One region of the Kitasatospora sp. NPDC086801 genome, then DNA from elsewhere that is predicted to be linked to it. Evidence: riboswitches for the same ligand, from Rfam matches in the RefSeq annotation. Region 1 holds a riboswitch; the other holds the start of a gene.
What was found. Region 1 has a riboswitch for cyclic di-AMP ahead of ACIPLC_RS08760 (NlpC/P60 family protein). Riboswitches for the same ligand answer to the same signal wherever they lie in the genome.

Region 1 (3,305 bases):
TCCGGGTCGGTGGAGAGCATCAACTGGACGGTCTGGGCCATGCCGCCGCCGCGGTACTCGGCGCCGGCCACGGTGGCGAGGTCGCCGCGCAGCTGGTTGAGCTGGTCCTGGGCGACGGCGATGTCGCCCTGGAGGATGGTCGTCTCGCCCTGGAGCCGCTGCTGCGCCTCCTGGGCGGCGTTGTACTTCTCGGACGCCTGCTCGGCCTCGCCGTAGAGCTGCTCCACCTGCGCCTTGACGTCCTTGCGGGCGGGCGTGTCCGGCGGGCCGGGGGCGGCCTGGGCGCTGCCGCCCGTCGTCACGCCCAGGGCGGTGGTGGCGGCCGCGGTCAGCACCAGCGCACGGGCGAACAGTTGGGAACGGCGGTGCACGGGCATGGCGGCAGCGGCTCCAATCCGGCGGCGGGGCCCCGCCGCCGCACCAACGCGGGCGGCCCTGGAAGCGGAGTCCGGTGGCAGACGTTAGCGAGTCCGGGCAACCGAGTCCAAACCCCTACCAACCCGAATATTTGGCCCGCAATCGGACATCCGTCCGGGACGCCGGAAAAGCCGCAGGCCCGGCCTTCCGTGAGGGAAGGCCGGGCCTGGGAGGGCCTGAGCGGGGATCAGACCCGCACGATGGAGGCCAGCGGCATGTTGCTGACCGCCTCGTAGCGGACCGACGCGCCCGGCTTGGGCGCGTGCAGCACCTGGCCGTTGCCCGCGTAGATGCCGACGTGGTGGGCGTCCCCGTAGAAGATCAGCAGGTCGCCGGGCTGCGCCTGGGAGAGGTCGGAGCCGATCCGGGTACCGGCGTGGGCCTGCTCCTGCGAGGTGCGCGGCAGCGACACGTCGACCTGGTTGAACGCCCAGACCATCAGGCCCGAGCAGTCGAAGGAGCCGGGGCCGGAGGCGCCGTAGACGTACGGGCTGCCGATCTTGGAGGCCGCGATGGACAGCGCCGCGGCGCCGCGCGAGCTGCCGGCGCTCGGCTTGGTGACCGGCGCGGCGGGGGCCTGCGACGCGCTCAGGTCGGTGCGGCTGCTGTCGCGGGAGGAGCGGTCGGCGGCCTGCTGGGCCGCCGCCTGCTGCTGGGCGGCCTTCGCGGCGGCGTCGGCCTTCGTCTTGGCCTCGGCGGCGGCCTTCTCCTCGGCCGCGCGAATCGCCTGGCGCTCCTGCTCGGACAGGGTGTTGAAGAGGTCCTGCGCGGCCTTGAGCTTGCCCTGGACCTCGTCCTTGGCGCTCTTCAGCTGCTGGGTGGTGGTCTCCATCTCGGAGAGCTTGCCCTGGGCCTCGTTGCGCACCTGGTCGAGCTTGCGCTGCTCGTCCTGGAGCTGCTTGAGCTGGCCCTTCTGGGTGCCACCGGCCTGGTTCAGCGTGTCGGCCTGGCTCAGGAAGGTGTCCGGGCTGGCGGAGAACATCAGCTGGACGGTCTGGGATATGCCGCCGTTGCGGTACTGCTCGCCAGCGATCTCGGCCAGGCCGCCCTGCAGGTCGGTCACCTGTCCCTGCTGCCGCGCCACCTGGTCCTGCAGGTCGGTGACCTGCTTCTGCAGCTGCTGCTGCTTCTCCTGGGCGGCGTTGAGCTTCTCGGTCGCGACCTCGGCCTGCTCGTTGAGCTGGTCGACCTGCTCCTTGACCTGGTCCTTGGTCGGCTGCGGGTCGGCGTGGGCGCCGGACTGCGCGGACAGCGCGACGGCTGCGGCGGCGAAACCGGTCATGATCGAGACCCGGGTGCGACTCGCGGGCTTGGGACGACGATGGGACGCCACGAAGGCGGACTCCTTCTTCCTGCGACCGCCTACCGGGTGAGCTGACGGGTTCGGGCCGGAAGCATGCCCTACGACGCCTCACGGCCGTTCCACCGGCCGACCTGGCGCCGATTCACCCCGGAGGAACGTGGTTCCCCGGCTCCGTTCGACAGCGCCCCCGATTGCTGGGCTCCCCGTCGGGCAGGCACTCGGCCAGCCCCGCTGCGTCACGAACTCGACGGAAACCACCGCCGCCACCCTGGCTGGGCGATCGACAGTGCGGTGGTTCGGTGCATGACCCTAGTAACTGAACCGTGATCCGTTCAAATCCTTGTCAGAAAAAAGACGGAAGAAGACCAAAGTTCTTTTGTGAATATGACACATAGTGATCACCGTCGCACGCAAAGCTGATCAGTCTTCACCGGGGCTCGTCGAGCGGGCGAAAACCGAACGCCACCCCCCGGTCGGAGGGTGGCGCGGATCACAGGCCCGGCGGGGCCCTTCGGGCGTGTCGGACCGTCAGACCCGGCGGATCGTGTTGATCTTCATCGCGTCCGCCTTCATCACCTTCACCACGTCGCCGGTGTGCGGCGCGTGCACCACCATGCCGTTGCCGATGTACATCCCGACGTGGTGCCGGTCGGAGCCGTAGATGACCAGGTCGCCCGGCTGGGCCTGGTCCAGCGTGACGGCGGTGCCGACGTTGCCCTGCTCCTGCGAGGTGCGCGGCAGCGAGACGCCGGCCTGGCCGTACGCCCAGACCATCAGGCCCGAGCAGTCGAAGGTGGTCGAGCCGGTGGCGCCCCACACGTACGGCGAACCCTGCTTGCTCATCGCCTTGGCGACGGCCACGCCCGCGTAGCCGCCGGCCTGCGGGAGGCTGCCGAGGTCCGTGCGCTCGCTGCCGCGCGAGGCGCGGTCGTCCTGCTGCTGCTGGGCGCGCAGCGCGGCGCGGTCGGAGGCGCTGAGCGAGTTCAGCAGGTCCTGCGCGGCCTTGAGCTTCTGGTTGACGTCCGTCTTGGCCTGGTTCAGGTCCTTGGTGGTGGAGTCGAGCGAGGCCAGGACGGCGGCGGCCTCGGACTTCTCCTGGTCCAGCCGGCGCTGCTGGTCCAGCAGGCCCTTGAGCGCCTCGGACTCGCTGGTGCTGGCCTGCTGGACGCTGGAGGCCTTCTCCAGGTAGCCGGACGGGTCGGAGGAGAGCATCAGCTGGACGGACGGGTCGATGCCGCCGGTGCGGTACTGCTCGCCCGCCACCCCGGCCAGACCGGTCTGGAGCTGGGTCATCTCGTCCTGGCTGCGGGCCACCTGGTCCTGCAACTGGTCGGACTGCTTGCGGAGCTGGTCGGCCCGCTCCTTGGCGCCGTTGTACTTCTCCGCCGCCTGCTCCTGCTCCTGCTGGAGCTGGTCGATCTGCGCCTTGACGTCGGCCTTGTTCGGCTGGGGCGCGGCGTGCGCGGCGACCTGCGCGGAGAGGGCGACCGCGGTCGCCGCGGCAGCGGTGAGCACGGAGACCCGGGCGCGGCTCGGCTGCTTGGGACGGCGATGGGAGGCCAAGGGAATTGCTCCTTCTTCCATC
Region 2 (3,305 bases), on a different contig from region 1:
GGATGTTCATCATCGGAACGGGCAGCACGTGCGCGTTCGGGCCGCCCAGGTAGCGGAACAGCGGCAGGTCGCTGGCCTCGGAGGCGGCGTGCGCCACGGCCAGCGAGACGCCCAGGATCGCGTTGGCGCCGAGCGAGGACTTGTCCGGGGTGGCGTCCAGGTCGAGCATGGCCTGGTCGATCAGGCGCTGCTCGGTGGCGTCGTAGCCGACCAGCTCCGGGCCGATCTGCTCGATGACGGCCAGGACGGCCTTCTCCACGCCCTTGCCGAAGTAGCGGTTCTTGTCACCGTCGCGCAGTTCGAGCGCCTCGAAGGCGCCGGTGGAGGCACCCGACGGGACAGCGGCACGGCCGGTGCTGCCGTCGTCGAGGCCGACCTCGACCTCGACCGTGGGGTTGCCACGCGAGTCGAGGATCTCACGGGCTACGACGACATCGATGGACGGCACGAGGCATCTCCTTGCGGAAGCAGGGTCCGGCTGACGTTGGGTGCTGCCGGCGGGACGATTGCGGAGTCGTTACGACCAGAGCCTAACCGCCCCGGCCCCCGGGGCCGCGCTGGCCTCGGCCCCGTCTCAGCGTGTGGCCCGGCTACCCACCGGTAGTTCACCTGCTTGCCCGATCGAAGCGGGCGAATACGGGGGAATGCGGGCGAAGGGGGACGGGTCCCGTCCCCCTTCGCCCGCCGGGCCCGGGCCGTTCAGGGCCCGGGCCGCTCAGCCGAGGTGCAGCACCTGGCCGGGCATGATCAGGTCGGGGTTGCCGCCGACGGTGCCGCGGTTGCCGTCGTACACCGACTGCCAGCCGCCGGAAACGCCCTGGGCGGTGGCGATGGTCGACAGCGTGTCGCCGGCCCGGACGGTGTAGTCGTGACCGCCCTGCGCGGCGGCGGGCTGCGCGACCGGGGCGGACTGCGCGGGCTGCGCGGCGCGGGGCGCGGACTGCGGCTGGGCGGCGGCCTGGCCCGCGTACTGCTGGTAGACGTTCTGGTGGCTGGTCCAGTACCAGGCGCCGTTGCTCTGGTACCAGTACACCTTCGTGTCGGCGTCCCAGCCGGCCTTGCCGGAGAAGCCCTGCGGCTGCGTCTGCTGCGGGGCCTGCTGGGCCTGCGGCTGGGCGGCCGGCTTCGGGGCGGCCTGCCGCACCGGCTGCTGGGCGGGCTTCGGGGCCTGCGCCTGCTGGGTCGGCTTGGCGGCGGGCTGCTTGGCGGGCTTGGCGTCCGAGGAGGTGTCCACGGAGGCCGGGGCGCCGCCCTTGCTCAGACCGGCCTTCTGCGAGCAGACCGGCCAGGCGCCGGGGCCCTGCGCGGCCAGCACCTTCTCGGCGACCGAGATCTGCTGCGCCTTGCTGGCCTGGTTGGCCTGCGCGGCGTAGGAGGTGCCGCCGTACGCCTTCCAGGTGCTGGGGGTGAACTGCAGGCCGCCGGAGAAGCCGTTGCCGGTGTTGATGCTCCAGTTGCCGCCGCTCTCGCACTGGGCGACGGCGTCCCAGGTGGAGGCGGGGGCGGCGGAGGCGCCGGTGGCGGTGAGGAGCGGCATCGCGAGTCCGACGCCGGCCACACCGGCGACGGCGATGGCCTTCTCGGCCTGGGTGCGACGACGGTGACGGCCAGTTCCAACGAACAGCATGAAGAGGTCCCTCTCCGCACGCCTGCGAGGTGAGCTGTCGGGTTCGGACCGGGAGGTGGCCCGGCCGCCGAAAGCGGAAACGATTCCGCTCGGGCGGCTTCACCCCAAGCCGTCGGGGAACGGCAACAAACCTGGTTCCCCCGCCCCTGCCCAGGGTCTGGTCGGTTTCCCGTGACGCGGCGGGCAGGATTCGGCGTTCCGCGCACGAGGTCCGCAGCTGCGAACTCCAGGGAGAGTAGACAGATCCTCAGACCAATCACAAGCTCATATCGCCGATATCACACACAAATTACGGCGCGTGGTCAATCGCCTACCAACGGCGGCGGTATGTCCGGATTGATGCTGGTTCAGACTCTCCTCCACGGGTGATCGGAGACGTCCAGTCAGCGTGTCGGAGCGTCGACCGGCGCGACCGGAGGTGCGTGCGGGGACCGGCTCTCGGGACTGAATTCGACCGGGAGTTCCCGCAGCCCACGCATGATCAGGCCACCCCGCCACCGCAGATTCTCCGGACTTTCCGCGAGCCGCAGATCCGGCAGCCGGGAAAGCAGCGTGGCCAGTGCACTCCGCCCCTCCAGGCGGGCCAGCGGAGCGCCGATGCAGTAGTGGATCCCGTGGCCGAAACCCAGGTGCGGATTGTCCGTCCGGGCCAGGTCCAGGGTGTTCTCGTCCGCGAACCTGGCCGGATCGCGATCCGCCGCGGCCAGCACCACCAGCACCGGATCACCCACCGGGATGTCCACCCCGCCGATCGACAGCGGCCGCGTCGCGAAACGCCACGTCGCCAGCTCCACCGGCCCGTCGTAGCGCAGGAGTTCCTCGATCCCGGTCTCCAGCAGCGCCGTCTCGCCGCGCGCCACCGACTCCTGCAACAGCCCGCGCTGCTCCGGGTTGCGCAGCAGCGCGTACGTGCCGTTGCCGATCAGGTTGACGGTCGTCTCGAACCCCGCGAACAGGAGGATGAACGCCATCGCGGCGGCCTCGTTCTCGTTGAGGTGCTCGCCGTGGTCGCTCGCCCGGATCAGGCCCGAGATCAGGTCCTCGCCCGGATCCGCCCGCTTGCGGTGGATCAGCTCCAGCAGGTACGCCCGCATCCGCTTCACCGCCCGCCCCACACCGCCGCGTTGGCCGCCGCCGTGCCGGATCATCATCCCGGCCCAGTCCCGGAAGTCGTCCTGGTCCTCGGCCGGCACGCCCAGCAGGTCGCAGATCGCGTAGATGGGGAGCGGGAACGCGAACTCGTGGATCAGGTCCGCCGAACCGCGCTGCGCGAAGCCGTCGATCAGCCGGTCCGTGAGCTGCTGCACCCTCGGCTCGAACTCCGCCACCCGGCGCGGTGTGAACGCCTTCGACACCAGCCGGCGCAGCCGGGTGTGGTCCGGCGGGTCGATGTTCAGCAGATGCGTCATCAAGTCCGCCTGGCGCTCCCCCGGAATCCCCACCCGCCCGGTGCGGTGCGCCTGCTCGCTGTGGTGCGCCGGATTCTTCGACAGCCTGCCGTCCGCCAGCGCCTGCCGCGCGTCCGCGTAGCGGGTCACCAGCCAGGCCTCCACCCCGCTCGGCAGCGTCGTGCGGTGCACCGGGGCGTGCTCGCGCAACCAGGCGTAGGCGGGGTACGGATCGGTGGCGAACTCCCAGGTGAAGAGCTGCGGGGCGGCGGGATCGGGCTGCACTGGCA

Region 2: linked by a shared signal. The riboswitch ahead of ACIPLC_RS29990 (transglycosylase family protein) and the one ahead of ACIPLC_RS08760 (NlpC/P60 family protein) in region 1 are both predicted to bind cyclic di-AMP.

The regions. Positions count from the first base shown of each region.
Region 1 is NZ_JBIVAX010000005.1:58,541-61,845, reverse strand. Features, by position in the region: gene ACIPLC_RS08765 (NlpC/P60 family protein) at 1-377, opposite strand, end outside; gene ACIPLC_RS08760 (NlpC/P60 family protein) at 605-1,750, opposite strand; cyclic di-AMP (ydaO/yuaA leader) riboswitch at 1,761-1,914, opposite strand; gene ACIPLC_RS08755 (NlpC/P60 family protein) at 2,249-3,283, opposite strand.
Region 2 is NZ_JBIVAX010000038.1:74,332-77,636, reverse strand. Features, by position in the region: gene eno (phosphopyruvate hydratase) at 1-448, opposite strand, end outside; gene ACIPLC_RS29990 (transglycosylase family protein) at 716-1,627, opposite strand; cyclic di-AMP (ydaO/yuaA leader) riboswitch at 1,633-1,800, opposite strand; gene ACIPLC_RS29985 (cytochrome P450) at 2,011-3,305, opposite strand, start outside.